DNA from 4 places in the Enterobacter roggenkampii genome. Region 2 is predicted to be linked to each of the others. Evidence: predicted binding sites of a transcription regulator. Region 2 holds the regulator's gene; each other region holds the start of a gene.

Region 1 (7,680 bases), 410 kb from region 2:
ACGCAGTTTAGGCCCGATGGTGACCGCACTCTCCGCGGGCGCATCGGACATGAGCGGATGGCTGCTGATGGGTCTGCCGGGTGCGATTTTTATCTCCGGTATCTCGGAAAGCTGGATCGCCATCGGTCTGACCGTGGGCGCGTGGATCAACTGGAAGCTGGTGGCGGGCCGTCTGCGCGTGCATACCGAGGCTAACAATAATGCCCTGACGCTGCCGGACTACTTCACCGGACGCTTTGAAGATAACAGCCGCATTCTGCGCATTATCTCTGCCGTGGTTATCCTCCTGTTCTTTACCATCTACTGTGCCTCCGGCATCGTGGCGGGCGCGCGCCTGTTCGAAAGCACCTTCGGCATGAGCTACGAAACCGCCCTGTGGGCCGGTGCGGCGGCGACCATCCTCTATACCTTCGTGGGCGGGTTCCTGGCGGTAAGCTGGACCGACACCGTGCAGGCAAGTCTGATGATCTTTGCCCTGATCCTGACTCCGGTGATTGTGATTTTCACCGTTGGCGGCTTTGGCGAATCGCTGGAAGTGATCAAGCAGAAGAGCATTGAAAACGTCGACATGCTGAAAGGGCTGAACTTTGTCGCCATCGTCTCCCTGATGGGCTGGGGTCTGGGCTACTTCGGTCAGCCGCACATTCTGGCGCGCTTTATGGCGGCGGATTCTCATCACACCATCGTTCATGCGCGTCGCATCAGCATGACGTGGATGATTTTGTGTCTGGCGGGCGCGTGTGCGGTCGGTTTCTTCGGTATCGCCTACTTTAATAACAACCCGGCGCAGGCGGGCGCGGTGAACCAGAACGCCGAGCGCGTGTTCATCGAACTGGCGCAGATTCTGTTTAACCCGTGGATTGCCGGTATTCTGCTCTCTGCGATCCTGGCGGCGGTGATGTCCACCCTGAGCTGCCAGCTGCTGGTCTGCTCCAGTGCGATCACCGAAGACCTCTACAAAGCCTTCCTGCGTAAAAACGCGAGCCAGAAAGAGCTGGTGTGGGTAGGGCGCTTTATGGTGCTGCTGGTGGCGCTGGTGGCGATTGCGCTGGCGGCCAACCCGGAAAACCGCGTGCTGGGTCTCGTGAGCTACGCGTGGGCGGGCTTCGGTGCGGCGTTTGGTCCGGTCGTCCTGTTCTCCGTCATGTGGTCCCGTATGACCCGTAACGGCGCGCTGGCGGGGATGATTATCGGTGCGGTGACCGTTATCGTCTGGAAACAGTTCGCCTGGCTGGGCCTGTACGAAATCATTCCTGGCTTCATCTTCGGCAGCATCGGTATCGTGGTCTTCAGCCTGCTGGGTAAAGCACCGTCTGCCTCCATGCAGAAACGCTTTGCGGAAGCCGACGCGCATTACCACTCCGCGCCGCCGTCTAAGCTGCAGCCGGAATAATTTTTCCCACGGAAAACCGTAGGCCGGGTAAGCGCAAGCGCACCCGGCTTTTTTCTTGCCAAAATCCGTCTTTTCCTGTGATATCCCTGTGCTTATAACAATGAGGATAGCGAAGCATGACAATCAAAACAGGGTTAATGGCGGCGGCATTATTGATGCTGGCGGGCTGCAGCGCGCCATCGCAACACGCGGCGGTGGAGACCTGCAAAGCGGATAGCCAGATGCAGCAAACCACGCTCTATTTCGGCTTAAACCGTCCTGCCGGGGCGCAGATTACCAGCAACGAGTGGCAGCAGTTTGTTGACCAGGACGTGACGCCGCGCTTTCGCGATGGCTTAACGGTGTTTGATGCCCGCGGGCAGTGGCTGGGGAACGACGGAAAAGTGGCGCGCGAGCCGAGCAAGGCGCTGATGCTGATCCACGGTAAAGATGCGCAGAGCGAGAAGAACATCGAAGCGTTACGCGGGATTTATAAGTCCCGCTTCGCGCAGGAGTCGGTGATGCGTGTCGATCAGCCGGTGTGCGTGCAGTTTTAATGAAAACGGCGGGAATTCCCGCCGTTGTTGTTTTGTAGACCGGGATCGCTGCGCGCCACCCGGCATTGCATCAGAGCACCAACCCCGCAAAGCTCGCCGACAGCAAACTCACCAGCGTCGCGCCGTACACCAGACGCAGCCCGAAACGCGATACCACGTTACCCTGCTGCTCGTTCAGGCCCTTAATCGCCCCGGCCACGATGCCGATGGAGGCAAAGTTCGCGAACGAGACGAGGAAGACGGATAAAATCCCCAGCCCGCGCGGGGACATCTGGTGGGCTATTTTCTGCAGCTCAATCATCGCCACAAATTCATTCGCCACAAGCTTGGTCGCCATAATGCTGCCCGCGTTTAAGGCATCGCTCAGCGGAATCCCTACCAGCCACGCCAGGGGATAAAATACATAGCCCAGGATCTGCTGGAAGCTCATGCCAAATACGCTGGAGAAGAGGGCATTAACGGCGCTAATAAGCGCGATAAAACCGATCAGCATCGCCAGAATAATCATCGCCACTTTAAAACCGGCCAGAATATACTCGCCGAGCATCTCGAAGAAGCTCTGGGATTCATGCAGTTTTTCAAGCTTAACATCCGGTTCCGCTTCCGGGCGCGCCGGGTTGATGACCGAGAGGATAATAAAGGTGCTGAACATGTTGAGAATCAGCGCTGCGACGACATATTTGGCGTCGAGCATGGTCATATACGCCCCGACAATCGACAGGGAGACTGTCGACATGGCCGTGGCCGCCATGGTGAACAGACGACGCGAGGAGAGATCGCCCAGCACGCCTTTGTAGGCAATGAAGTTTTCCGACTGGCCGAGGATCAGCGAGCTCACCGCGTTAAAGGATTCCAGCTTGCCCATACCGTTCAGTTTTGACAGCAGCGTACCGATTACCCGAATAAAAATTGGCAGGATCCGCCAGTGCTGAAGAATACCGATCAGCGCGGAAATAAAAATAATCGGACAAAGCACGCCGAGGAAAATGAACGCCAGCCCTTTTTCACCCATACCGCCAAAGACGAAATTGGTGCCTTCGCCAGCAAATTTGAGCAGTGACTCAAAAAATCCTGAGACGTATTTAATCAGGAATAACCCGCTTTCGGCGTGCAGGAAAAAGAACGCCAGCGCAATTTCAATAACAATCAGCTGTAAAACAAAACGAACCCGAATTTTCCGGCGGTCAAAACTCGTAAGCCAGGCGAGCGCAAGAATAATCACCAGCGCCAGCAGGAAATGGACAATTTTAAACATGGTTTATTTTCAGTTAGGTTGTGAGGCGGATATTTAGCCACAGCCCTGAATCAGCGTAAATGGGCATTTTCGTTATAACTTATAAACCTGAACGTTACGTACGTCACTATTATCAGGCTTTGCGTTTACAACTCGTCATCAAAACACCGCACATTTCGCTTGTTTTTCTTTCCGTCGTAATGATAATCACTATCACAAGAATTTACCTTTCTTTGCATCAGTTGACCGCGATAAACATTTAAGGTGTCGGCATGTTTGTTCCATTTCTCATTATGTTACGTGAAGGGCTCGAAGCCGCCCTTATCGTGAGCCTCATCGCCAGTTATCTGAAGCGAACCCAGCGCGGGCGCTGGATTGGCGTCATGTGGGTCGGGGTATTCCTTGCCGCGGCGCTCTGCCTGGGCCTGGGCATTCTCATTAACGAAACCACCGGCGAGTTCCCGCAGAAAGAGCAGGAGCTGTTTGAAGGTATCGTCGCCGTGATTGCGGTGGTGATCCTCACCTGGATGGTGTTCTGGATGCGTAAAGTCTCGCGTAACGTGAAGGTGCAGCTGGAGCAGGCGGTGGATAACGCGCTGCAGAAGGGGAACAACCACGGCTGGGCGCTCATTATGATGGTCTTTTTCGCCGTCGCGCGTGAAGGGCTGGAGTCTGTTTTCTTCCTGCTGGCGGCGTTTCAGCAGGATGTGGGGATCTGGCCGCCGCTGGGGGCCGTGCTGGGCCTCGCCACGGCCGTGGTGCTCGGTTTCCTGCTGTACTGGGGCGGTATCCGCCTGAACCTGGGCGCCTTCTTCAACTGGACCAGCCTGTTTATTCTGCTGGTGGCCGCGGGTCTGGCGGCGGGGGCGATTCGCGCCTTCCATGAAGCGGGCCTGTGGAACCATTTCCAGGACGTGGCGTTTGACCTCAGCAACGTTCTCTCCACGCACTCTCTGACCGGCACCCTGCTCGAAGGTATCTTCGGCTATCAGGAAACGCCGAGCGTCAGCGAAGTGGCGATGTACTTTATTTATCTGGTTCCGGCGCTGGTGCTGTTCGCAATGCCGCCGCGTACCGGCACGCAGGCGTCGCGCGTTGCGCCGTAATTTTTGATTTAGTGACAACATACTTTTAAAGGGAAGAGTCATGGCAATTCAGTTCCGTCGTAGTGCGTTATGCGCAGGCATTGCCGCGCTGTTCGCTTCTGCTTTCTCCGCCTGGGGCGCGGATGTTCCACAGGTTAAGGTCACCGTCAACGACAAGCAGTGTGAGCCGATGACCCTCACGGTGAACAGCGGTAAAACCCAGTTTATTATTCAGAACCACAGCCAGAAGGCGCTGGAGTGGGAGATCCTGAAAGGCGTTCTGGTGGTGGAAGAGCGTGAAAATATCGCCCCTGGCTTTAGCCAGAAGATGACCGCCAACCTGCAGCCGGGCGAGTATGAGATGACCTGCGGCCTGCTGACCAACCCGAAAGGGAAGCTCATCGTCAAAGGTGAAGCGACGGCCGATGCGGCGAAAGGCGCTGCGGTGCTGAGCCTGGGCGATGCAATTACCGCGTATAAGGCGTACGTCACGAAAGAGACGGCGGAGCTGGCGACGGCAACCAAAGCCTTTACCGATGCGGTGAAGGCCGGGGATATCGAAAAAGCGAAATCCCTCTATGCGCCAACCCGTCAGCACTACGAGCGCATCGAGCCGATCGCCGAGCTGTTCTCTGACCTTGATGGCAGCATCGATGCCCGTGAAGATGATTTCGAGCAGAAGGCCGCCGATCCGAAATTCACCGGTTTCCACCGTCTGGAGAAAGCCCTGTTTGGCGACAACACCACCAAAGGGATGGAGAAATACGCTGAGCAGCTGAACAGCGATGTGCTGGAGCTGCAAAAGCGCATCAGCGAGCTGGCCTTCCCGCCGTCTAAAGTGGTGGGCGGCGCGGCCGGTCTGATTGAAGAAGTGGCCGCGAGCAAAATCAGCGGCGAAGAAGATCGCTACAGCCATACCGACCTGTGGGACTTCCAGGCAAACGTCGACGGCGCGCAGAAAATTGTTAACCTGCTGCGTCCTCAGCTGCAGAAAGAGAACGGCGAGCTGCTGGCCAAAGTGGACGCCAACTTCAAAAAGGTCGACACCATTCTGGCGAAGTACCGTACCAAAGACGGCTTTGAAACCTACGACAAGCTGACCGATGCCGACCGTAACGCGCTGAAAGGCCCGATTACCGCCCTGGCGGAAGATCTCTCCCTGCTGCGTGGCGTACTGGGTCTGGACTAAGCACGATGGATAAGCACAACGAGAGTGACGTGGCAGAGCCTTCCCGTCGTCGGTTGTTAAAAGGGGTGGGGGCGCTCGGGGGCGCGCTTGCTCTGGCTGGCGGGTGTCCGGTGGCGCACGCGGCGAAACCGCAAAGCGCGCCCGGCACGCTGTCACCCAACGCCCGCATGGAGACGCAGCCGTTTTATGGCGAGCATCAGGCGGGCATTCTGACGCCGCAGCAGGCGTCGATGATGCTGGTGGCCTTTGATTCGCTGGCCAGCGATAAAGCCGATCTGGAACGCCTGTTCCGCCTGCTGACGACGCGCATCGCGTTTCTTACCGCCGGTGGACCGGCGCCCGATACGCCGAACCCGCGTCTTCCGCCAATGGACTCCGGCATTCTGGGGCCTTTCATCGCCCCGGATAACCTGACCATTACCGTTTCGCTGGGTGAATCGCTGTTTGACGCGCGCTACGGGCTGGCAAAACAGAAGCCGAAGGCGCTGCAAAAAATGACGCGCTTCCCGAATGATTCCCTGGACGCCGCCCTCTGCCACGGCGATCTGCTTCTGCAGATTTGCGCCAATACGCAGGACACGGTAATCCACGCCCTGCGCGACATCATTAAGCACACGCCGGATCTGCTGAGCGTGCGCTGGAAGCGGGAAGGGTTTATCTCTGACCACGCCGCCCGCAGCAAAGGGAAAGAGACACCGGTGAACCTGCTGGGCTTCAAGGACGGCACGGCCAACCCGGACAGCCATGATAGTGCGCTCATGAAGGAGGTGGTGTGGGTCACTGCCGATCAGGGCGAACCGGCATGGGCGGTGGGCGGTAGCTATCAGGCGGTGCGCATTATTCAGTTCCACGTGGAGTTCTGGGACCGCACGCCGCTCAAAGAGCAGCAGACGATCTTCGGTCGCGATAAGCAAAGCGGGGCGCCGCTCGGCATGAAGAACGAGCATGATGTGCCTGACTACGCCCGCGATCCGAATGGCGACGTGATTGCGCTGGACAGCCATATTCGTCTGGCCAATCCGCGTACCAAAGAGACGCAGTCCAGTCTGATGATGCGTCGGGGATACAGCTATTCGCTCGGCGTGACCAATTCCGGTCAGCTCGATATGGGGCTGCTGTTCGTCTGCTATCAGCACGATCTCGAGAAGGGGTTCCTGACGGTACAGAAGCGCTTAAACGGCGAAGCGCTGGAAGAGTACATTAAACCTATCGGCGGCGGCTATTTCTTTGCCCTGCCAGGCGTGCGCGACAGCAACGCGTATCTCGCGCAGGGTCTTATTGAAGCCTGATAATTGTCCCCGCAACCGTTCGCGGGACATTATTTTTTCATATGACTATCCTGCTGTTATATTTCTGTAATATTTCTATATGAGACTGATTTCAACTGTAGGGACAGTCCTAAAAGTTGCATTCAGGTAAAATAAATGTTGCATTTATGATAACTCCTGATGTACTTAAGATAAGACAGCGGTAGTTCCCGGCAGTGATACTGAATCACTATGGAGATCGCGAATGGTTGCGTCCTGTACTGGACAAGGTAAACATAACAACCGCAGCACCCGGCGCGGAGGCTCAGACTCCGGCAGCGATTTCCTCACCACTAAATTTTCCCCCCTCCCTCAAGAATCTGATTCGACCGACGTGCAGAACGGTGCGCGTAGCTGTTCCGTATCGTCATCCGATAGTGCAAGCAATGGCTTACAAGGAAGCCAACCCTCTGATGTTCGTGCGCATAATCGTGCCGACGCTGGCGCGTGTGATGAATACCAACAACTCAAGGTGCTATCCATGGGAAGACAAAAAGCAGTGATCAAAGCTCGTCGCGAAGCAAAACGTGTGCTGAGACGGGATTCACGTAGCCATAAACAGCGTGAAGAAGAATCGGTCACCTCGCTTGTGCAGATGAGTGGCGTAGAAGCAATTGGCATGGCCCGTGACAGCCGTGATAATTCTCCAATTGTGGCGCGCAATGAGGCTCAGGCGCACTACCTGAATGCTATCGAGAGTAAACAGCTCATCTTTGCAACCGGTGAAGCCGGATGCGGGAAAACCTGGATCAGTGCAGCCAAAGCGGCGGAAGCGCTGATCCATAAGGACGTGGAAAGAATCATTGTTACCCGTCCGGTACTGCAGGCTGATGAAGATCTCGGCTTCTTGCCCGGTGACATTTCGGAGAAGTTTGCCCCGTACTTCAGGCCCGTCTATGACGTGCTGGTGAAGCGGCTGGGTGCATCCTTCATGCA
Region 2 (7,680 bases):
CGATGCTGTATGGTGCGATGGTGACCTTTATGGGCTGGACGCTGTACGGTCTGGTGTCGCCGCGGTTTGAATTGAAGAATAAGCACAGTTGAAAAAAAGCCCGGTGGCGCTAGCGCTTACCGGGCCTACGATCGTTGTTGTAGGCCGGGCAAACGCAGTGCCGCCCGGCACACAAACCGCACTTACGCGTTTTTCAGCACTTCGCTGACAATCTCTACCGCTTCTTTCTCAATCTGCTGACGATGCTCAGCGCCGAGGAAGCTTTCGCAATAGATTTTATACGCATCTTCCGTACCGGATGGACGCGCAGCGAACCAGCCGTTTTCGGTCATCACTTTCAGACCACCAATAGACGCGCCGTTACCCGGTGCCGCCGTCAGACGCGCGGTGATCGGATCGCCCGCCAGGGTGCTTGCACTGACCATCTCCGGAGAGAGTTTGGACAGGGCCGCTTTCTGGGCAGACGTTGCGCTGGCCTGAATACGGTTATAGCTTGGCGCACCAAAGCGTGCTGCCAGGTCGTTGTAATGTTCCTGTGGGTTTTTACCGGTGACCGCGGTGATTTCCGCCGCCAGCAGGCACATGATGATGCCGTCTTTATCGGTTGACCACGGCGTGCCGTCGAAGCGCAGGAAAGAGGCCCCCGCGCTCTCTTCACCACCGAAGCCAAAGCTGCCGTCGTGCAGACCGTCAACAAACCATTTGAAGCCCACAGGTACTTCCACCAGCTTGCGGCCCAGCGCCTCGACCACGCGGTCGATCATGGCGGAGGACACCAGCGTTTTACCGACAGCCACCTCTTTGCCCCACTGTGGACGGTGCTGGAACAGGTAGTTGATCGCAACAGCCAGATAGTGGTTCGGGTTCATCAGCCCGGCAGGAGTGACGATACCGTGACGGTCGTAATCCGGGTCGTTCGCAAACGCCAGATCGAATTTATCACGCAGCGCCAGCAGGCCCGCCATCGCGCACTCGGAGGAGCAGTCCATACGGATCGCGCCGTCTTTGTCCAGGTGCATAAAGCGGAAGGTCTGATCGACGTGATCGTTTACGATGGTCAGATCCAGCTTGTAGTGCTCGGCAATACGTTTCCAGTATTCAATACCGGAGCCGCCCAGCGGATCCACACCTAGCTTCAGGCCGGCTTTCTGGATGGCCGCCATATCGACGATCTCCGCCAGCCCTTCCACGAACGGCTGAACCAGATCCTGCTCTTTTACGTGGCCGGACGCCATGGCCGCATCCAGAGAGATGCGCTTCACGCCTTTCAGACCGTCAGCCAGCAGGGCGTTCGCACGATCTTCCACCACTTTGGTGACGTTGGTGTCTGCCGGGCCACCGTTAGGCGGGTTGTATTTGATGCCGCCGTCTTCCGGCGGGTTGTGGGATGGCGTAATCACGATACCGTCAGCCAGCGCGCCACCTTTTTTGTTGTGCACCAGGATGGCGTTAGAGACCGCAGGCGTTGGGGTGAAGCCGTTGTTCTCCTGAACAATCACCTCGACGCCGTTCGCAGTCAGAACTTCCAGCACGGAGATAAAGGCCGGTTCAGACAGCGCATGGGTATCTTTCCCCACGTAGCACGGACCGGTAACGCCATTTTTAGCGCGCTCTTCCGCAATGGCCTGAGCAATGGCCAGAATGTGCGGTTCGTTAAAGCTGTGGCGAGCCGCGCTGCCGCGGTGACCAGATGTACCAAACTTCACTGCGTGTTCTGCGTTGCCCACGACCGGCTTCAGCACGTAATACTGCGCGGTCAGCTGAGCGACGTTAATCAAATCGCTTTGTTGTGCAGGTTGGCCTGCACGGCTGTGATTTGCCATTACCGGGTCCTTCTGATGCAAGGGTTAAATTGTACCGCAAACCTTCTCAATCAATTCCGCCGGGAACTGCATGGACTGCATGATATGTTCAATCATGCTGCACTTGCGGCCCGTATTGGTATTGGTGATCACCCAGTACGGGGTGCCAGGAACATGTTTGGGTTTGGTTTGATTGCCATTTTGCAGCAGCGTCTGCTCGTCGCCCGCGAAGTAGACGCGAGTACGACCGTGCAGCGACTCGGTCGCTTCAGCAAACGCTTTGTTATCCAGTGAATAAAGTGTAGACAGCACCAGCATAAAGCGGTTAACCGCCTTTTTTTGCTCCGCATATTCATCGGAAAGCAGCAGCTCGCGCATCGCGCGCACTTTATCTTTTGCCGGTGTCACGGCAGGTTTTGCTTGTGCAACAACGCTTGGCTGAGACACGACATCTTTGGTGACTGGGGTAGCAGGCTGTGAAGCGGCGGAAATTTTAAGCATGCGCCGTAAAATGTCGGACGCGCTCTCCCCGATATGCCGCGTCTGGCTGGCAATATACTGATAGAGTTCGTCATCAACTTCGATTGTTTTCATCTTAATCCAGTGCGATATCTTATCTGAATACAAGTCATTGGGATTATAAGGTCAAATCCCAACAGCGGATAGCGTCAAACCAGGTTGGCGGCAAAAGTCAGATTAAACTGGAACCTTGCAGCCGGGCGGCAGAATGGACAACATGATACCCTAACCTGACATACGTAAAAAAAGAACTTTGCCATGAAATTGAATACCCGAGCGCAAACTGCACAATCGCCGAACAATAATTCTCCCATCGTACTGGTTCACGGGCTTTTTGGCAGCCTGGATAACCTGGGCGTGCTGGCGCGCGATCTGGTTACCGACCACGATATTCTTCAGGTCGATATGCGCAATCATGGTCTTTCCGGCCGTTCCGACGAGATGACCTACGCCGCGATGGCGCAGGATCTGCGGGATACGCTGGATGCCAACCACTTGCAAAAGGTGACCCTCATCGGGCATTCAATGGGCGGTAAAGCGGTGATGGCCCTGACGGCGCTGGCCCCGGAGCGTATTAACGGCCTGGTGGTGATTGATGTTGCGCCCGTGGATTACGACGTCCGCCGTCACGACGAAATTTTTGCCGCCATCAATGCGGTCACCGAAGCGGGTGTCGCGACGCGTCAGCAGGCGGCTGCCGTCATGCGTGAGCATCTTGATGAAGAAGGCGTCGTCCAGTTCCTGCTGAAGTCGTTTGTTGACGGGCAATGGCGTTTTAACGTGCCGGTGCTCTGGAACCAGTACAACAATATTGTGGGCTGGCAAACCGTACCCGCCTGGCCACACCCTACCCTCTTTATTCGCGGCGGCAATTCCCCTTACGTTACCGACGCGTACCGCGACGCCATACTGGCGCAATTCCCGCAGGCTCGTGCCCACGTCATTGCCGGAGCCGGACACTGGGTGCATGCGGAAAAACCTGACGCCGTGCTGCGCGCCATTCGCCGCTATCTTGCTGATACTGCAAATTGATTAAAAAGAGAGCGACTGGAAGGCTGCGGGCTTCCAGTCGTTGGCGCGCCGTTTTTGGTGATGTATGATGGCGCGCTTATCGCCCGGGCATTAGCAGGGCGGCGTGTTTCCCCCGAAGTCTCAGAATCATGGCCAAAGAACAAACGGACCGTACGACACTAGATCTGTTCGCGAATGAGCGTCGCCCGGGACGACCGAAGACGAATCCGCTTTCGCGCGATGAACAGCTGCGTATCAATAAACGCAATCAGCTTAAACGCGATAAAAATCGTGGGCTTAAGCGTGTCGAACTGAAGCTCAACGCCGACGCGGTCGATGCGCTTAACGAGCTGGCCGACGCGCGAAATATTAGCCGCAGCGAGCTCATTGAAGAGATGTTGATCGCCCAGCTTGAGTTGCTGCGCAGCCAGGCATAAGTCTGAAAATTCCCTTAATTACCCTTTTCATGTAGCACAGAGTGCAGTCCTGCGCGATAGCTGTTTCCGCAGGGTTGCCAGTTCTGCTATTATTGCCCTTATCCGTGGCCGAATTGCGCCACCATACTATTAAGTTTCAAGAGGTTATTTTACTCATGGCAATCATCGGCATTTTCTTTGGCAGTGATACCGGCAATACCGAAAATATCGCGAAAAACATTCAAAAACAGCTCGGTAAAGACGTTGCTGATGTGCATGACATCGCCAAGAGCAGCAAAGAAGATCTCGAAGGCTATGACATTCTGCTGCTGGGTATTCCGACCTGGTACTACGGCGAAGCCCAGTGCGACTGGGATGATTTCTTCCCGACGCTGGAAGAAGTGGACTTCAACGGTAAGCTGGTTGCCCTGTTTGGCTGTGGCGACCAGGAAGACTACGCCGAGTACTTCTGTGACGCGCTGGGTACCATCCGCGACATCATTGAGCCGAATGGCGCTGTGATCGTCGGCCACTGGCCAACCGCCGGTTACCACTTCGAAGCGTCCAAAGGTCTGGCCGATGACGATCACTTCGTGGGTCTGGCCATCGACGAAGACCGTCAGCCAGAACTGACTGCAGAGCGCGTCGAGAAATGGGTTAAGCAGATCCGTGAAGAACTGCACCTGGACGATATTCTCAACGCCTGATTTTTATCGCGGCGCAACGGCGGTTGCGCCCGCGCACCAGGTCAAACCGATTAAATTAATTGCTACAATCTTTTAACTTTTTCGCCCAGACCTGTACAATGTCTCCCTGATAAAATGTGGTTTTCCACCGAGCAAGTTTGTTGGTGATACCCCATTTTTATAAGCATATTTTGCCTGAGACTTGCAGTTTTCATTTAGCCATGGCAGTTCTATAATGAGACGCATTATCCCGGGTGCATTTTCTGTCACTTCCTACAGAAGTGAATCGTTTAGCAACAGGACAGATTCCGCATGACTGACAACAATACCGCATTAAAGAAGGCTGGCCTGAAAGTTACGCTTCCTCGGTTAAAAATCCTCGAAGTGCTTCAGGGTCCAGACAATCACCATGTCAGTGCGGAAGACCTTTATAAACGTCTTATCGACATGGGTGAAGAGATTGGGCTGGCTACCGTCTATCGCGTGCTGAACCAGTTTGATGACGCGGGCATTGTCACCCGTCATAATTTCGAAGGTGGTAAATCTGTCTTCGAACTGACCCAGCAGCAGCACCACGATCACCTGATCTGCCTCGACTGTGGCAAGGTCATTGAATTTAGCGATGACTCTATCGAAGCGCGCCAGCGTGAAATCGCCGCGCGTCACGGCATCCGTCTGACCAACCACAGCCTGTACCTTTATGGTCACTGCGCTGAAGGCGATTGCCGCGAAAATGAACATGCGCATGACGCAAAATAAGTGAGTGTTCATACTCTGAGCCAGCCGTAAGGTTGGCTTTTTTTTGCCAGAAAAAAGCCCGGTGGCACTGTGCCACCGGGCGTAAAGCAACTTATTTATTGTTATTGCGTATCTCGTTCCAGATCTTATCGCAACGCTTCGCCACTTCCTGATCGTTACCGGTTTTACGTGCCTGGATACAGGCCTGGTAATCCATCACGCGGACATTCTCCTGCGTCGCGAACTGCTCGTGCGCTTTCTCTTTCTTCAGCACGTTCAGCACGCTCTGGCAGGCTTCAATTTTCTCCGGCGAACCTTCTGCAGTATTAATGCAGGCGCTGTAGGCCTCCTTGAGACGGGAGTCCTCTTTCGGTGCCTGAGTCTGGGCACACGCCACCAGCCCCGATGCCAACAGCGCGACGATTACGATTTTTTTCATCATTTGCAGTCTCCGGTCCGACGGGATCTAACCCGCCGGACGATTCATCAGAAGATGGTGAACGGTGCGATAACCATGAATTTCACGTCACGTTCATCCTGGAAGATGTTGCCGTAACCGCCCGCGTAGCTCGGGATATCGGAGTGGTTGTCGTACTGGGTGAAGTGCAGTTTGAACATCGTGCCTTTCGCGCGGCCATCCTGCAGGGTATAGATAGCATCCAGGCTGTAGGAAGACTCTTTCAGGCGATAGTTTGGATCGTAATAAGCATCCGGTGTTGCCATGTCGGCAGGTTTTGCATCCCAGGCGTAAGCGTAAGAAGCGCCCACGGCCCAGCCCGGCAGGTTCCAGTTTTTCAGGTCATACATCGCGCCGAAGAAGACCGCTTTCTCACCGTCGGCGTTGAAGTCGGAGCGGTTATCCCACCAGATATCAAGACGACCGTTGGAGGAAGCATAGGTCGGGGTCATACGCTGCAGGAAGTAGCCCTGCTGCCCTTCCGCTTTCACCCATGTGCCTTCCAGACGCAAATCAACCTGACCGACCTTGTAGCCGAAGGTTAACGCCTGCAGCCACGCGGTGCCGTCGTAGATATCATTGACGCCACCGTTACTGACTTTGTCGCGCGTACCGTAGAACTGGTAGCTGGTACTCAGCGGGCTACCCGCAATATCAAACTTATAGCTGGCCTTGGCAAAGTATTGATCGATATACCCTTGCGCCTGGCCGAATGCCGCTTCGAGAACCAGATCGTTTTTGAAGTCGTATTTCGCACCCAGCGAGTGGAGGTAATCGACTTTGGTTTTCTTATCGTTCTGGTAGAACTTGTCCATTTCAATGTGCCACGGTGCTTTGTACTCGTTGGTCCACATATAGGAGAAGCTCAGCGCACCTGCGTCACCGTAGTCAAAGTTAGCCCCGGCTTCTGCACCCTGATAGGTACCCGGCATAAAGCTCCAGTGTGGGGCTAACAGCGTCTGGCCGGTTGGCTGAATATAGCCCCCACGCGCCCAGACCGGGCCGTATTTGAATTTCGCTGCGGCTTTGTAGAGGCTGATACCGCTCTTATCCCCGGACCAGTCTTCATCATAGGCTTTGTTGCTGGAGGAGAAGGCGATTTCGTTCGGGTGGCCGCTGTCGCCGTTTTCCGCCATTTCGATCGCGGTGAACGCGGCGATATCCAGACCGAACATATCCGCGGCGTAGCCTGACTGGAAGTCCAGGTTGGCGTTCCAGGTGGAGTGCGAGAGGTTGGTTTTGTATTTATCTTCAGTGACGTCTTTACGGTCACGCTCACGCTGCCAGTAATAAATACCGCCCGTGAGGGTGGAATCTTCGATGAAACCCGCTGCTTTTGCCTCTGGCGCAATCACCAGGCCCGACATTGCTGTCACACCGGCAATAGCCAGCGCCAGCGCACTACGTTTGCCACTGAACGTACGCATAGATTATTCCTCTTTGACGAATTAAAACGCCTGAAACGGCGTAAATAAAAAAGACCAAATGGTCAGGGGTAGTGTTAAATACCCTCGAATTAACTACCGTCTTTAGGTTATTTTTCGCGACGCGAATTATCAATGCTTTTCAGCGGGCAAAAGTCAGGATTATGACGAAGTGCACATAATTGGTAGTGCTTTGTAACATTTACAGGAAGGCGAGGAATGACGGGAAATTCTCAGCTATTTCAGTGTCCAGGCGTGGGATCGGTTTCCTTTTTTATAACCCTTTTGAATTTCGTAATGACACAAACTTTTTTTAAAAAAATAAGTAGCACCTCATTGACCTGTTATTTTCATGACGCCACTTTAACCCCTGGCTTAATACTCTGATCGTTAAATAAAAAAACGCCGCATAATGCGGCGTTTGTTTCTCATTGACCAGAGCAGCAATATTATTCGCCGATCTTCGTCCAGGTATCACGCAGACCCACGGTACGGTTAAATACCGGTTTTTCCGCCGTGCTGTGACGGCTGTCCAGGCAGAAGTAACCTTCACGTTCGAACTGGAACGCTTTGCCTGCTTCAGCCGCTTTCAGAGAAGGCTCCGCATAACCCTGCTTGATCACCAAA
Region 3 (7,680 bases), 2.1 Mb from region 2:
CCTGAGCGTGAGAGCGTTTACAGGGGGAGTGGCGGCCTTTTTTGCCACGTCGGCAGGCAACATCAGATAGCCGGGGCGACGCTCCCGGAGCATTGTCGTTAACACCCGGTCGATTTCATAACAGGCGTTTTGTTCGGTCAGGATCGCCTGTGCAGCAGTGATCGGCTCGCTCATATGATAAAAATGACGAAACTCACCGTCGCCAAGCGTGTGGTGCAGCAGCTCCCCTCTTTGCTGTGATGCCGTACCCGGTGCCCCTACAATATGCAAGACCGGAACGTGCTCGGCGAAGCTGCCCGCAATGCCGTTCATGGCGCTTAACTCTCCTACGCCAAATGTCGTCAGCAGCGCGGCAAAGCCCTTACATCGGGCGTATCCGTCAGCGGCATAAGAAGCGTTTAACTCGTTGGCACAGCCCACCCAGCAGATATCCGGGCTGTCTATCACATGGTCGAGAAACTGCAGGTTATAGTCGCCCGGCACGCCAAACAGATGATCGGCTCCACAATCAGTAAGACGGTCCAGCAGGTAATCGGCGACGCAGTATGGGGTACGCATGAACAGGTATCCTTCTAATGTTGACCTCACCTTGAGTATTAAATAAGCGTGATGGCTGTCCAGAATTGGTGATAAGAAGGGCATGGAAAGAATGCTTTACAAAAAAGGCTGCGCTATGCTGCTTTTTTTCACGAAAATGTAAACGCATACACTGATTTTTCACTTCAGCACCAGAGGTCACGAAAATGGGTTATCAGCCGGACAAAAATCGTTACAGGACAATGGAGTATCGCCGCTGCGGGCGAAGCGGACTCAGGTTGCCTGCCATCTCGCTTGGGCTGTGGCATAACTTTGGTGACACCGCCCTTATCGAAAACAGCCGTCAACTTTTACAGCGTGCGTTCAATCTGGGCATTACACATTTCGACCTTGCCAACAACTATGGCCCGCCCCCCGGATCGGCCGAACGTAATTTCGGACGTATTTTGCAGGAGGATTTCCTGCCCTGGCGCGACGAGCTAATCATCTCCACCAAAGCGGGTTATACCATGTGGGAGGGGCCTTACGGCGACTGGGGGTCACGTAAATATCTGCTGGCAAGCCTCGATCAAAGCCTGAAGCGCACGGGGCTGGAGTATGTGGATATCTTCTATCATCACCGGCCAGATCCGGAAACGCCGCTGCAGGAAACCATGAAAGCGCTTGACCATGTGGTGCGTCAGGGGAAGGCTTTGTATGTCGGATTATCCAACTACCCGTCTGTTCTGGCTCGCCAGGCGATTGATATCCTTAATGACCTCGGGACGCCCTGCCTGATCCACCAGCCGAAATACTCCCTCTTTGAACGTGCGCCGGAAGCGGGGCTGCTGGACGTGTTGCAGGAAAAAGGAGTCGGCTGTATTCCCTTCTCGCCGCTGGCCGGCGGGCAACTGACCAATCGCTATCTGAACGGCATACCCGCAGACTCACGCGCGGCAAGCGGCAGTCAGTTCCTTAAACCCGATCAGCTCACCGAAGAGAAGCTGGAGAAAGTCAGGAAGCTGAATGCCCTGGCAGAAAGCCGCGGCCAGAAGCTGTCCCAGATGGCGCTGGCCTGGGTATTACGCCATGAGGAAGTGACGTCGGTGCTGATTGGGGCAAGTAAAGCGGCTCAGATTGATGACGCCGTAGGGATGCTGGCAAACCGCCATTTCTCTGCGGAAGAGTTGGCCCGTATAGACGCGATCCTGGGCAGCTCAATATAACATCACTTTTAGCAAAAAGTGCTCTCACCCAGGAATTCGGAGTTGAGGCGATGATACGACGCTTTACCAACTCGTAAAATTGCGTTAACAGGCCCAACAAAGGCCCCGATCGTGAAGGAGAAAGAGTATGTTCAGGTCACTGATTCTTGCAGCGGTATTACTGGCTTCGGCGCCGCTGATCGCCACTGCGGGCGAAATCACCCTGTTGCCATCAGTAAAATTACAAATTGGCGATCGTGACGACTACGGCAGATACTGGGACGGTGGCTACTGGCGCGACCGTGATTACTGGCATCGTCACTATGAGTGGCGCGGCGATCGCTGGTGGAAACATGATAACGGCAGACACCGCGGCTGGTATAAAGACAGCGCCTATGAGCGCGGTTACCGTGAAGGCTGGAACGATCGTGACGACCGTCGCGGCGGCTGGGGTCGCGGCAAAGGTCATGGTCACGGCCATCATCACTAATCAAAAAGGAGCCTCCACGGCTCCTTTTTTTGTTAAAGACCCAGCGCGGTTCCCACTAACAACCACAGGTTCAGCGCAACGACCACCACCACGATGGCCCACCCGGTTCGTTTCACCAGCGTTGAGTTGACCAGCTCGCCCATCAGGGTTTTGTTGCTGGTAAAGATCAGCAGCGGCACCAGCGCCAGCGCAATACCAAAACTCAGCAGCACCTGGCTCATGACCAGAATTCGCGTTGGGTCGAGCCCCATCAGAATCACCACAAATGACGGCAGCATGGTGACGGAACGACGAACCCACAGCGGAATATGGAACCGGACAAACCCCTGCATCACCACCTGGCCTGCCAGCGTACCCACCACCGTAGAAGAGAGACCAGCAGCCACCAGGCTAAGGCCAAATATCGTGGCGGCAGCATGGCTCAGCAACGGCTCCAGCGTGAGATACGCCTGGTCGAGATCGGCAATACCGGTATGACCGTTAAAGTGGAAAGCTGCGGCTGCAGTAGCCATCATCGCCAGATTGACAAACCCCGCGATGGTCATGGCGATCGCCACGTCCCACTTGGTGGCGGAGTAACGTTCTTTACGCGTCCCACCGTGGAGATGCTGAGTCAGCGAGGAGTGGAGATAGATCACATGCGGCATGATGGTCGCCCCCAGCACCCCGGCGGCCAGGAACACCGCTTCCGAGGTCGGCAGGCTTGGGATCGCCATTCCTTTACCGAGCTGCGCCAGATTCGGCTGTGAGAAGATTAGCTCAACGATATAGGCCGCCGCGACAAACAGCAGCAGACCGCCAATGACCTTCTCCAGCGGCTTTTGACCCCGACGCTGCAGCATCAGGATCAGGAACGTGGCAATCCCGGTGAGGACCGCCCCCTGCAACAGCGACACACCCAGAATCAGCTTAAAGCCAATCGCTGCGCCAATAAATTCAGCAAGGTCAGTGGCCATGGCGATGATTTCAGCCTGAACCCAGTAGAGCCAGACCGCGGGACGCGGATAATGGTCGCGAATTTGCTCCGCCAGGTTTTTGCCCGTCGCAATCCCCAGCTTTGCGGAGAGCATCTGAATCAGCATCGCCATCAGGTTTGCCCAGACGACCACCCAGAGCAGCTTATAGCCGAAGCTGGCCCCGGCCTGAATATTGGTCGCAAAGTTACCTGGATCGATATAACCAATGGCAGCGATGAACGCAGGTCCCATTAATGCGAACCGCAACTTGCGCGCTGCTCTGCCACTGCTACCCTCTACGCGACTGTTTGTCATTTCTGCCTCTGAAATATAGCCTTTGCTATGTTTAATGCTATCAAAATGAGAATGATTATCAAGATCATTTATGAAGTTTGCAGTGATTTCTCTGATAGCTTTGAACGATAGACGGGCGGGTAAGTGGGGCGATCTAACTGAAACTGAAATCGCGCATGCTTTTGTGAAGACTAGCACACAAACTTAACTTTTCACTCATTTACCTAACATAACAAAAATGTATTGTGGATCACTATTTTTGAGACTCGTCACAGGATGTAACTATAGTGTGTCCTCGATCTCGTTTTCTTTTCGCTTGTTACATAGAATGTGCACGAAAATTAAACCTGCCTCATATTTGGAGCAAATATGGACCGCGTCCTTCATTTTGTCCTGGCACTTGTTGTCGTTACTGCACTCGCATTGCTGGTCAGCACAGACCGCAAAAAAATTCGTATTCGTTATGTTGTCCAACTGCTGGTCATTGAAGTTTTACTTGCGTGGTTCTTCCTGAACTCCAACGTAGGCCTCGGCTTCGTGAAAGGCTTCTCCGAAATGTTCGAAAAACTGCTCGGGTTCGCCAATGAAGGGACCAACTTTGTCTTCGGTAAAATGAACGACGAAGGTCTGGCGTTCTTCTTCCTGAAGGTTCTCTGCCCTATCGTCTTCATCTCCGCGCTGATCGGTATTCTGCAGCACATCCGCGTTCTGCCGTTCGTGATTCGTGGAATTGGTTTCCTGTTATCCAAAGTGAACGGCATGGGTAAGCTGGAATCCTTCAACGCCGTCAGTTCCCTGATCCTCGGTCAGTCTGAGAACTTCATCGCGTATAAAGATATTCTCGGCAAGATGTCCCGCAACCGTATGTACACCATGGCGGCAACCGCAATGTCTACCGTTTCCATGTCTATCGTGGGCGCGTATATGACCATGCTGGAACCAAAATACGTGGTGGCTGCGCTGGTACTGAACATGTTCAGCACCTTTATCGTTCTGTCGCTGATCAACCCGTACCGCGTTGACGCCAGCGAAGAGAACATCCAGATGTCTAACCTGCACGAAGGCCAGAGCTTCTTCGAAATGCTGGGTGAATACATCCTGGCCGGTTTCAAAGTCGCGATTATCGTTGCCGCCATGCTGATCGGCTTCATTGCGCTGATTTCTGCACTGAACGCCCTGTTCGCCGCGGTGCTGGGTATCTCCTTCCAGGGCATTCTGGGCTACATCTTCTACCCAGTTGCATGGGTGATGGGTGTTCCGGCTCACGAAGCGCTGCAGGTGGGCAGTATCATGGCAACCAAACTGGTTTCTAACGAATTCGTTGCGATGATGGATCTGCAGAAAATTGCCAGCACGCTTTCTCCACGCGCGGAAGGTATTCTGTCCGTGTTCCTGGTCTCCTTCGCGAACTTCTCGTCTATCGGTATCATCGCCGGTGCGATTAAGGGTCTGAACGAAGAGCAGGGTAACGTGGTTTCTCGCTTTGGCCTGAAGCTGGTTTACGGCTCTACGCTGGTGAGCGTCCTGTCCGCATCTATCGCGGCACTGGTTCTGTAACGTTTACCGTTAAACAAAAACCGGGAGCCAGGCTCCCGGTTTTTTTATGCCCGCAATTCTTCCAGCGGTTTGGGTTTGCCTATCAGGTATCCCTGCAGGTAATCCACACCAAAGCAAAGCAGCATCTCCCGCTGGGCCGGCGTTTCGACGTATTCCGCGACGACGCACAGCGATTTCGCCTTCGCCAGATTACACATCGACTGGACGATCATTGCATCCATGTCGTCTGTACAAATGTCTTTCACAAAGCAGCCGTCAATTTTAATGATGTCCGCCTGCAGGCGTCTGAGGCGCTCGTAGTTGGCGTAGCCAGTACCAAAATCATCTATGGCAATTCGGAAACCGTAATCCCGCAGCTGCTGAATATTGTTGATACTTGTGCCTGAATTTGAAAAAGCCTGCTCCTCGGTGATCTCAATCACGACGGCCTGAGGTGCCACGCCGTACCGTTCAAACAGCGCGCAAATCTCAGTCGCCACCTCTTTTTGCATCAGCGTGAGCGGCATCAGATTGACGGAGAAACGGGTGCCAGCCTGTGTTGAAGGGTGATCGCGCAGCCACAGCAGTAATTTCTCCATAATGCACATATCAAACCGATGGCTGAGGTTGAACTGGGCAATCAGCGGAATAAAGCGGTCAGGGGTGAAGATCTCGCCCTCGCTCTCCATACGCGCCAGGATTTCGTAATACCCGCTCCCGTCCGCCTTCTGGATCGGTTGCGCGTATAAATGGAACTGCCCCGCCTCAAGGGCATGCTTAATCCGCGCCAGCATCAGGACACGCTCTGTCGTTTGTCCTGATGCCGCCTCAAGGCTATTCGTGAGCGCGAGAACGTTTTGCTCTCCGCAGGCCTGCTCTGCCAGCCAGCTCAGCTGTCCCAGCGTGTGATGCAGCTTTTCGCCGTTTTCGACCATTCCCCAGGATGCGCCAAATTCAATATCCAGCCCGGTGTTGTTCCAGAAAATCTTACGGCTGTTCAGCCGATCGACCATATGCTGGAGCCGCTCGGCGGTTCCCGGCCCCAGTAATACCAGCACCAGTTCGCTTCCCGGAAGCTGGAAGAGCGTCTCATCTTTCTGCAAAAGTGGCTGTAGCGACGTGGCGATCGTACGTTTGCAGTGGACCCGCATGATAATCCCGTAGTGGCGGCTCAAAAACTCCAGGTTATCCATGCGCAGAATGCACACTTTGGCATCCGGGTGAATCTCAAGATAATCTTCCAGCGCACGAATATTGGGCAAACCGGTAAGGGGATCGGTAAGCGCCCTGCCCTGCCAGCCCCGCTTCAGCCACTCGCTGCGCTGGTAAATGCGCGACATGTAAAGCAAGCAGATAGCGAAAGAAATCAGCACGGAGAGGATAAAGGAGAGTGAATGGCCCGATTCGACCCCGTTCAGGAAGTTGTAGTTGTAGGTCAACAGCAGGAGCGCTGAGGTGGCCCACAGCAGAGAAATCAACGCATAGGTCAGGCGGCTTATTGCCAGGGTAAAAAGAATAAAAATCAGCGGCATCAAATAGCCCGCAATGACCGGTGATTCAAAAGGACCACATAAAATGATGAGAATGGCGCCTAAAAGCATCAGCCAGACAAAAATATATAATGGATTCTTGTGATAAAACACGGGCTTCACGCTTCGCCGCCAGAAGGTGACGGCATAACGAGGATTAATTATCATTCTTAATGGGTAATAGAACATCATGGTAAAAATCAGCCCCGCACATATCAGGCTTTGAATATCCACAACATTATAAATTACCGTTCCTTCGCCGAAATAGGTTGAGATAGTCACCGGAAAATCAAACAAATAGCCTGCCATATACATCGACAGCTTAATACCAAATGGCACAATAAAACCGAGCCAGAATATACGTAGCCCGATGTGCTTGTTAGGGATGGAGTGGCGCCAGCGCTTGCCCAGCATGAGGCGTAGCAGACCGCAGGCCGCGAACAACGCAAAGGTCTGACAGAACAGCAAAACTGAATATTGTAGCAGTGCTAAATTAATATAGAATAAATTAGTGACAGTAAAACCTAACAAAATGGGAAGAATAGCCCTGCGCCCAAATAGCAGAATTACCGCCAGCATCACGCTGAGCGGCAGCCATGCTAAATAAACGTCATGACCATTAACAATTGCGCGTGGAGAGAGATAACGGGAGACAGGTACCGCAATCAGACAAAGTGTCAGGGCAATTATAAATATCTTTACATTATTGTACGTTTTTCTATTCATTAAGCTGATGAGTATATTATCCGTCTGAATCATTGACCGGATGGATAATAGGTTTATTAATTGCACGAATCAAGTTCAAGTCTATTTATAGACACGTTTATTGATTTCGATTGAGGTGAGGTATGGGAATACCTTCTTTTTGATAACAAAAACCAGTGACGGGCGTTACAAACAGATAAAAAAAACCCTCGTCATTTGACGAGGGTTTACAATTTTGGTGGAGCTAAGCGGGATCGAACCGCTGACCTCTTGCATGCCATGCAAGCGCTCTCCCAGCTGAGCTATAGCCCCACATGTGACTTTACTGACCGCACTCTGTTGGGTTCAGAGTTTGGTGGAGCTAAGCGGGATCGAACCGCTGACCTCTTGCATGCCATGCAAGCGCTCTCCCAGCTGAGCTATAGCCCCATCGTAAAGCTGTCATGTTG
Region 4 (7,680 bases), 1.7 Mb from region 2:
TGGTTCCGCGTAAGGTGGTTCCACTGCTGGATAACCTGTGGCCGGAAAGCCAATCAATGGTGGTCGCTAAAGCGGCACACGCGCCATTTATTTCACATCCTGGCGAGTTTTGTTCGGCGCTGTCCGCCTTTATTCGCGCAGTGCCCACCACTCCCTGAGGCAGGCTTTTCCTTCCGGGCAATGTTTACAGCTGCCGGACAGACAACCGTCCGGCTCTTCCTGAATGCGCACCGCTTTCCCCATGGCTTCCAGTCTTTCCAGCATGGCGTCGATCATCGGCTGCGGCGTATGCAGGCTGAGGCTCAGCTGTTTCGCCTCCATTCGCCCCTGCAGTGCCAGCAGGTCACGAACCTGAATCAACGATGCCATGGGGTGTGCTCCTTAGTGACAGTCGCCTGCCGGGCTGTTGCAGCAGGTTGCGGCGGTTTTACGGTTTGCCAGCAGGTCGATGTCGACGCGGCTGCGTGCCCGCCGCAGCAGGCCGAGAACGATCACGTTAAACAGCACAACCGCGAGAATGCAGACCAGGCTGTAGCGCGGGTGCTGGCTGAAATTAACGGTTTGATAAAACAGCGTCGCCAGCGAATACGCGATGTTTAATCCCCACAGGATGGAGAAGCCCATCCAGCCGCGGCTGGACTCGCGGGCAATCGCCCCCATCACGGAGATGCATGGAATATAGAGCAGAACGAAGATGAGGTAGCTGTAGGCCGCGGACGCGCTGCCAAACTTCTCGCCCATCACGCCCATGGCACCGGTCGCCATCTCGCCGTCGCCTTTGCTCGCCTCAATCGGGTTCGCCAGCACGCTCAGGCTGAAGGTGTCCTTCAGGCTCTGCCAGGTTTCCTCTACGGCACCCAGCAGTTCGTCACCGAGGTGAAACTCCGCCGGGTTAAATTCCTGCTCCTGAATGTTCTCGGCGGTGTAGAGCGTGTTCAGGGTACCGACAACCACCTCTTTTGCCATCGCGCCGGTAAACAGCCCGACGGTTGCCTGCCAGTTATCCTCATGCACGCCAATCGGTTTGAAGACCGGCGTGATGACGCGGCTGACGGAGGCGAGGGCTGAGTCGTTAATGTTATCCGCTGCCTGTCCACTCAGGGTAAAGCTGTTCAGCGCGCTCAGGAAAACGCTGACGATGACAATCACCTTACCGGCGCGCAGGACGAAGCCTTTCAGGCGCTGCCAGGTCTGGATCGCCAGGCTTTTCAGATGGGGGACGTGGTACACCGGCAGCTCCATCACGAACGGTGACGCTTCACCGCGCATGATGGTGTGTTTCAGCATTAAGCCGGTCAGGATCGCCATCACGATGCCCAGCACGTACAGCGAGAAGACCGCCAGCGCGCCCTGCTGGCCAAAGAAGGCTGCCGCAAAGACCGCAAAGATCGCCAGACGGGCACCGCAGGACATAAACGGCGCCATCATGATGGTCATCAGACGCTCGCGCGGTGCATCCAGCGTGCGCGCGCCCATCACCGACGGCACGTTACAGCCGAAGCCGACGATCAGCGGGACGAAGGATTTGCCCGGCAGGCCCAGCGCCTGCATCAGACGATCCATCACGAACGCCGCGCGCGCCATGTAGCCGGAATCTTCCAGGAACGAGAGGAACAGGTACATCATGCCGATCTGCGGCACCAGCGGCAGAACGGTATTGATACCGCCGCCGATCCCCTGCGCGAGGAAGATGGTGAGCCATTCCGGGAAGTGCAGGGTGTAGCCCACCCACTGAATGCCGTGCACGAAGACCGCGACGGAACCGGCGTCAAAAATCGGCTGCAGCGCGCCACCGATGTTAATGGCGAGCAGGAACATCACGTACATCACCAGCAGGAAGATGGGCAAACCGAGGAAGCGGTTGAGCACAATCTTATCCACCGCCGCCGTAAAGCGGCTGGGTTCTGCCGTCAGCGCGTTACTGACCACGTCGCAGATCGAGGCGATAGCCTGGTAACGGGCATCGGCGATGTGCAGCGCCGGGTCGTCCAGCTCGTCGCTAAGACGGGCCACCGTCACGTCCAGCTTATCGGCCGCATGACCGGCATAAGCGCGGCTGTAAATATCCCCTTCCAGCATCTGCAGGCCAAGCCACAGGCGCTGTTTCGCAGGCATGGCTTTGTCCATCTCCTGCGCCAGCACGTTGGCTTCGCGCAGGAGAGGCTGGGCGTAATGCACCAGCTCAACGTCGCGATTTCCCGCGTGACGGTCAATGGCCAGCTTCAGCGCATCAATACCGCGCGCGCGCGTCGAGACCAGCGGAACGACCGGGCACCCGAGGCGCGCGGAGAGGGCATCAACGTCGATGCGTAGCTTTTGTTTCTCTGCGATGTCGAGCATGTTGAGCGCCACGATGCAGGGGATACCCAGCTCCAGCAGCTGCAGCGTCAGATAGAGGTTACGCTCGAGGTTTGAGGCATCGACCACGTTGATCAGCAGATCCGCGTCGCCGCCAAGAATGTAGTGACAGGCGATTTGCTCATCGAGCGAAGTTTGCGACGAAATGGTGGTTAAGGAGTAGGTACCGGGAAGGTCAACCAGCGTCACCTGGTTGTCTGTCGTCGTGAACTGGCCCTCTTTACGTTCAACCGTTACGCCCGCCCAGTTGCCCACGCGCTGGCGAGCCCCGGTCAGCTGGTTAAAAAGCGTAGTCTTGCCGGAATTAGGATTGCCAATTAAGCCAATAGTTAACTTTTTCATTTTTCTGGACTCACTGAAACCGCTGGCTTGTTATCGGGATAAGGCTTCGACTTCTATTAACGCGAGGTCTTTTTTACGCAGGACCAGATTCACGCGTCGGGTTTCGATATGAACCGGATCCCCTAACGGCGCCACGCGTACGACCTGGAATGACGAGCCGGGCAGCATGCCAAGCGACAGCAGCTTTTGCCGATAGGCCGGGCTAATTTCGCGGGTAAAACCGGTAATCTTCCATGCACTGTCTGGAGTGAATTGCATAACGCCTGATTCCACGAAAGGTTAAATTATCTACTATGCGATGATAATGAGAATAGTTTTTATCAGCAATATTAAAACTGTGACGGAATGTTGTTTACGGTATTAATTTACGGCCTGTTTGACCTTGCTCAATATTTGCTGCAATGCCGGGAAAACGAAAAGAGAGGTATTTGTTAACGGGGTGATAATTCGTGGTTTAAATATGGCTACACGCTATTTATTTTAATTCCCTGCGGCCTGCTTGCCGGGCGGCACTGCGTTTGCCCGGCCTACAAAACCGTAGGCCCGGTAAGCGTAGCGCCACCGGGCATGTACAACCTTAGCGTTTTTTACCCATCGCGGCCGCCAGCGCATCCATCATCGCGCTGTTGCCTGCAGGCTGGGCGTCACGTCCACGCGGCTTCGCGGCTTTCGCGGCCGGACGCTGCTGCTCGCGGCCCCCGCCGTTGCCGCCGCGGCGCGCGCTGGTGTCACCCGGCTGCTCGTCCAGACGCATGGTCAGGGCGATACGCTTGCGCTGCAGATCCACTTCCAGCACTTTGACCTTCACGATGTCGCCCGCTTTGACCACGGTGTGCGGGTCTTCAACGAACTTGTCGGCAAGGGATGAGATATGGACCAGGCCATCCTGATGCACGCCGATATCCACAAACGCGCCAAAGTTGGTGACGTTGGTCACCGCACCTTCCAGCACCATCCCTGGCAGCAGGTCGTTCATGGTCTCGATACCGTCAGCAAAGGTCGCCGTTTTGAACTCAGGACGCGGATCGCGGCCCGGTTTTTCCAGCTCTTTAATAATGTCGGTAACGGTTGGCACACCAAATTTGTCGTCAGTGAAATCAACGGCTTTCAGGTTGCGCAGGGCGCTGCTGTCGCCCATGAGATCCTTCAGCGCCTGCTGGGTGGCGGCCAGGATGCGTTCCACCACCGGGTACGCTTCCGGGTGAACGGTGGAGGCATCGAGCGGGTTATCGCCGTGGTTGATGCGCAGGAAGCCCGCGCACTGCTCAAACGCTTTTGGCCCCAGACGGCTTACCTTCAGCAGCTGCTGACGGTTCTGGAACTGGCCGTTCTCATCGCGCCAGGCGACGATGTTTTGCGCCATCATGCGGGTTAAGCCCGCTACGCGGGTCAGCAGAGGGACGGAGGCGGTGTTCAGGTCAACGCCAACGGCGTTTACGCAGTCTTCCACCACCGCATCCAGCTTGCGCGCCAGCTGAGTCTGGCTCACGTCATGCTGATACTGGCCCACGCCGATCGATTTCGGGTCGATCTTCACCAGTTCCGCCAGCGGATCCTGCAGGCGGCGAGCGATCGAGACCGCACCGCGCAGGGAAACGTCCAGGTCCGGGAACTCCTGGGCCGCCAGCTCGGACGCGGAATAGACGGACGCCCCGGCCTCGCTGACGATCACTTTCTGCGCCGTCACTTTCGGGAACTGCTTCTGCACGTCGAGGTAGAAACGTTCGGTTTCGCGGGACGCCGTACCGTTGCCGATGGCGACAAGTTCGACGTTGTATTTTTCGCACAGCGCCGCCACCACGACGGCCGCTTTCGCTGCCTGGCCGGTATGCGGATAGATGGTGTCGGTGGCGACCAGCTTGCCGGTGCCGTCAACGACAGCGACTTTTACACCGGTACGCAGACCCGGATCGAGACCCATGGTCGCGCGCAGGCCAGCAGGGGCGGCCATCAGCAGGTCGTGCAGGTTGCGGGCGAAGACGTTGATGGCTTCATCTTCGGCGCGTTCGCGCACGGTGCCCATCAGCTCGGTTTCGAGGTGCATCAGCACCTTGATGCGCCAGGTCCAGCTCACCACGCCTTTGCGCCAGCTGTCAGCCGGGGCGTTGTTCAGGCGCAGGCCGAGATGGTCGATGATGATCTGCTCGCAGTGGCTCTCTTTCGGCGGCTCGTCAAACTGCGGGTCGGCGTTCAGGGAGAGCTGCAGCACGCCTTCGTTGCGGCCGCGGAACATTGCCAGCGCGCGGTGGGAAGGGGTGGTGGAAATCGGTTCGTGGTGATCGAAGTAGTCGCGGAATTTCGCGCCTTCTTCCTCTTTACCCGCGACGACGGTAGAGACGATGTGGGCGTTCTTCCACAGATAATCACGCACTTTAGCGAGGAGGGCGGCATCTTCCGCGAAGCGCTCCATCAGAATGTAGCGCGCGCCGTCGAGGGCGGCCTTGGTGTCCGCTACGCCTTTGTCGGCGTCGATGAATTTCGCCGCTTCGGTATCCGGATCGTGGGACGGCTCGTTCCACAACAGGTCGGCCAGCGGCTCAAGACCCGCTTCAATTGCAATCTGTCCGCGCGTGCGGCGCTTCGGCTTGTACGGCAGATAGAGGTCTTCGAGTTCGGTTTTGCTCAGGGTGCCATTGATGGCGCTTTCCAGTTCGCTGGTCAGCTTGCCCTGTTCGCCGATGGATTTGAGGATCGCCTGACGACGTTCTTCCAGTTCGCGCAGATAACCCAGACGGGTCTCCAGGTTACGCAGCTGCGTGTCATCCAGACCGCCGGTGACTTCCTTACGATAGCGTGCAATAAACGGCACGGTGTTCCCTTCATCAAGCAGGCGAACGGCAGCTTCTACCTGTTCGGCTCTGGCCTGAAGTTCACCCGCAATAATGCGGCAGAGCGAATCTTTCATCATGGCTTTATCATCTGTTGAGTCGAAAAAATCAGGGGATAGTTATACGGGCTGACACGGCAAAATGCCAGCCGGGGAGGGCGCTCTCGGACTATTTTACGTAGACGATCTCATTAACGTACCAGCTGGCTTCACCGGCTGGGGTTTGCACGACGGCCAGATCGCCCACTTCCTTTTTCAGCAGCGCGCGGGCCATCGGGGAGTCGATGGAGATGTAATCCTTACGACCAAAAATTTCATCGTAGCCGACGATGCGAAAACGCAGGGTGTCACCGTCGTCGTTTTCAATCTCCACCCACGCGCCGAAGAAGACTTTGCCCTCCTGCTGCGGGGAGTAATCGACGATTTTCAGGTTCTCAAGGCACTTCGTCAGATAGCGTACACGGCGGTCAATTTCGCGCAGCCGCTTCTTGTTGTACTGGTAGTCAGCGTTTTCGCTGCGATCGCCCAGGCTCGCGGCCCAGGTCACCTTTTTGGTCACCTCAGGACGCTCTTCGCGCCAGAGGAAATCCATCTCTTTTTTGAGCTTCTCGTACCCTTCGCGGGTGATCAGGGGCGTTTTCATGGTGCTGCCTTTGCTGCCGGTTCTCTGTTTTGCGCACAATACGTACCACACAGTGTAACAGACAGGATTAATAATAATTTATGTGGTGAAATGAAAAGATAAGCTGCTGTTAAATATGCTTTGTAACAATTTCGACTAGAATTTATACCAGAATTAACTGGTCGAATACGTGCACTTTTTTAGAATACGCTGTTACAAAGACTATCCGAACCTTTGGGAGTACACACAATGCAAGAAAACTATAAAATTCTGGTCGTGGATGACGACATGCGCCTGCGTGCGCTGCTGGAGCGTTATCTGACCGAGCAGGGCTTCCAGGTTCGCAGCGTCGCGAACGCTGAGCAAATGGATCGTCTGTTGACCCGTGAATCTTTCCATCTGATGGTTCTCGACCTGATGCTGCCAGGCGAAGACGGGCTCTCTATCTGCCGCCGTCTGCGCAGCCAGAGCAACCCGATGCCGATCATTATGGTAACGGCGAAGGGCGAAGAAGTTGACCGTATCGTGGGCCTCGAAATCGGCGCCGACGACTACATTCCAAAACCGTTTAACCCGCGTGAACTGCTGGCGCGCATTCGCGCCGTGCTGCGCCGTCAGGCGAACGAGCTGCCGGGCGCACCGTCGCAGGAAGAAGCCGTTATTGCCTTCGGCAAGTTCAAGCTGAACCTCGGCACGCGCGAAATGTTCCGTGAAGACGAGCCAATGCCGCTCACCAGCGGCGAGTTCGCGGTGCTGAAAGCGCTGGTTAGCCACCCGCGTGAGCCGCTCTCCCGCGACAAGCTGATGAACCTGGCGCGTGGTCGCGAATACTCCGCAATGGAACGCTCTATCGACGTGCAGATCTCCCGTCTGCGCCGCATGGTGGAAGAAGATCCGGCGCATCCTCGTTATATTCAGACCGTATGGGGTCTGGGCTACGTGTTCGTTCCGGACGGCTCTAAAGCATGAGGCGAATGCGCTTCTCGCCGCGAAGCTCGTTTGCCCGCACCCTGTTACTGATCGTCACCCTGCTGTTCGTCAGCCTGGTGACGACCTACCTGGTGGTGCTGAACTTTGCGATCCTGCCGAGCCTCCAGCAGTTTAATAAGGTCCTGGCCTACGAAGTGCGTATGCTGATGACCGATAAGCTGCAGCTGGAGGACGGCACGCAGCTGGTTGTTCCCCCGGCGTTTCGTCGTGAAATCTACCGAGAACTGGGCATCTCGCTCTACTCGAATGAAGCGGCGGAAGACGCGGGTCTGCGCTGGGCGCAACACTACGAATTTCTCAGCCAGCAGATGGCGCAGCAGCTGGGTGGCCCGACGGAAGTGCGCGTCGAGGTCAACAAAAGCTCGCCCGTTGTTTGGCTGAAAACCTGGCTGTCACCCAACATCTGGGTGCGCGTCCCGCTGACCGAAATCCATCAGGGCGATTTCTCGCCGCTGTTCCGCTATACCCTGGCGATTATGCTGCTGGCGATAGGCGGAGCCTGGCTGTTTATCCGAATACAAAACCGACCGCTGGTCGACCT

What was found. The regulator Fur, encoded in region 2, represses iron uptake genes when iron is present. The targets are predictions, from matches to a motif close to ATAATAATGAGAACNACTATCAA.
Region 1: a site for Fur is predicted at 3,358-3,380, ahead of efeU (iron uptake transporter permease EfeU). Genes of this name have one in related genera too.
Region 3: a site for Fur is predicted at 3,522-3,544, ahead of BFV67_RS15830 (Nramp family divalent metal transporter). Genes of this name have one in related genera too.
Region 4: a site for Fur is predicted at 2,999-3,021, ahead of feoA (ferrous iron transporter A). Genes of this name have one in related genera too.

What each region holds. Positions count from the first base shown of each region.
Region 1 is NZ_CP017184.1:1,682,349-1,690,028, forward strand. Features, by position in the region: gene putP (sodium/proline symporter PutP) at 1-1,393, shown strand, start outside; gene BFV67_RS07780 (DUF3574 domain-containing protein) at 1,510-1,929, shown strand; gene BFV67_RS07785 (NupC/NupG family nucleoside CNT transporter) at 2,000-3,184, opposite strand; gene efeU (iron uptake transporter permease EfeU) at 3,436-4,269, shown strand; gene efeO (iron uptake system protein EfeO) at 4,310-5,437, shown strand; gene efeB (iron uptake transporter deferrochelatase/peroxidase subunit) at 5,443-6,726, shown strand; gene phoH (phosphate starvation-inducible protein PhoH) at 7,226-7,680, shown strand, end outside.
Region 2 is NZ_CP017184.1:1,274,777-1,282,456, reverse strand. Features, by position in the region: gene potE (putrescine-ornithine antiporter) at 1-92, shown strand, start outside; gene pgm (phosphoglucomutase (alpha-D-glucose-1,6-bisphosphate-dependent)) at 183-1,823, opposite strand; gene seqA (replication initiation negative regulator SeqA) at 1,848-2,396, opposite strand; gene ybfF (esterase) at 2,580-3,353, shown strand; gene ybfE (LexA regulated protein) at 3,482-3,769, shown strand; gene fldA (flavodoxin FldA) at 3,925-4,455, shown strand; gene fur (ferric iron uptake transcriptional regulator) at 4,747-5,193, shown strand; gene chiQ (ChiQ/YbfN family lipoprotein) at 5,285-5,611, opposite strand; gene chiP (chitoporin ChiP) at 5,659-7,056, opposite strand; gene glnS (glutamine--tRNA ligase) at 7,503-7,680, opposite strand, start outside.
Region 3 is NZ_CP017184.1:3,372,119-3,379,798, forward strand. Features, by position in the region: gene ipdC (indolepyruvate decarboxylase) at 1-558, opposite strand, end outside; gene mgrA (L-glyceraldehyde 3-phosphate reductase) at 744-1,742, shown strand; gene BFV67_RS15825 (DUF2502 domain-containing protein) at 1,870-2,211, shown strand; gene BFV67_RS15830 (Nramp family divalent metal transporter) at 2,244-3,482, opposite strand; gene BFV67_RS15835 (NupC/NupG family nucleoside CNT transporter) at 3,831-5,018, shown strand; gene BFV67_RS15840 (sensor domain-containing phosphodiesterase) at 5,063-7,252, opposite strand; tRNA gene BFV67_RS15845 (tRNA-Ala) at 7,468-7,543, opposite strand; tRNA gene BFV67_RS15850 (tRNA-Ala) at 7,585-7,660, opposite strand.
Region 4 is NZ_CP017184.1:4,357,414-4,365,093, reverse strand. Features, by position in the region: gene bioH (pimeloyl-ACP methyl ester esterase BioH) at 1-158, shown strand, start outside; gene feoC ([Fe-S]-dependent transcriptional repressor FeoC) at 130-369, opposite strand; gene feoB (Fe(2+) transporter permease subunit FeoB) at 382-2,700, opposite strand; gene feoA (ferrous iron transporter A) at 2,731-2,958, opposite strand; gene BFV67_RS20525 (Tex family protein) at 3,278-5,608, opposite strand; gene greB (transcription elongation factor GreB) at 5,697-6,170, opposite strand; gene ompR (osmolarity response regulator transcription factor OmpR) at 6,399-7,118, shown strand; gene envZ (two-component system sensor histidine kinase EnvZ) at 7,115-7,680, shown strand, end outside.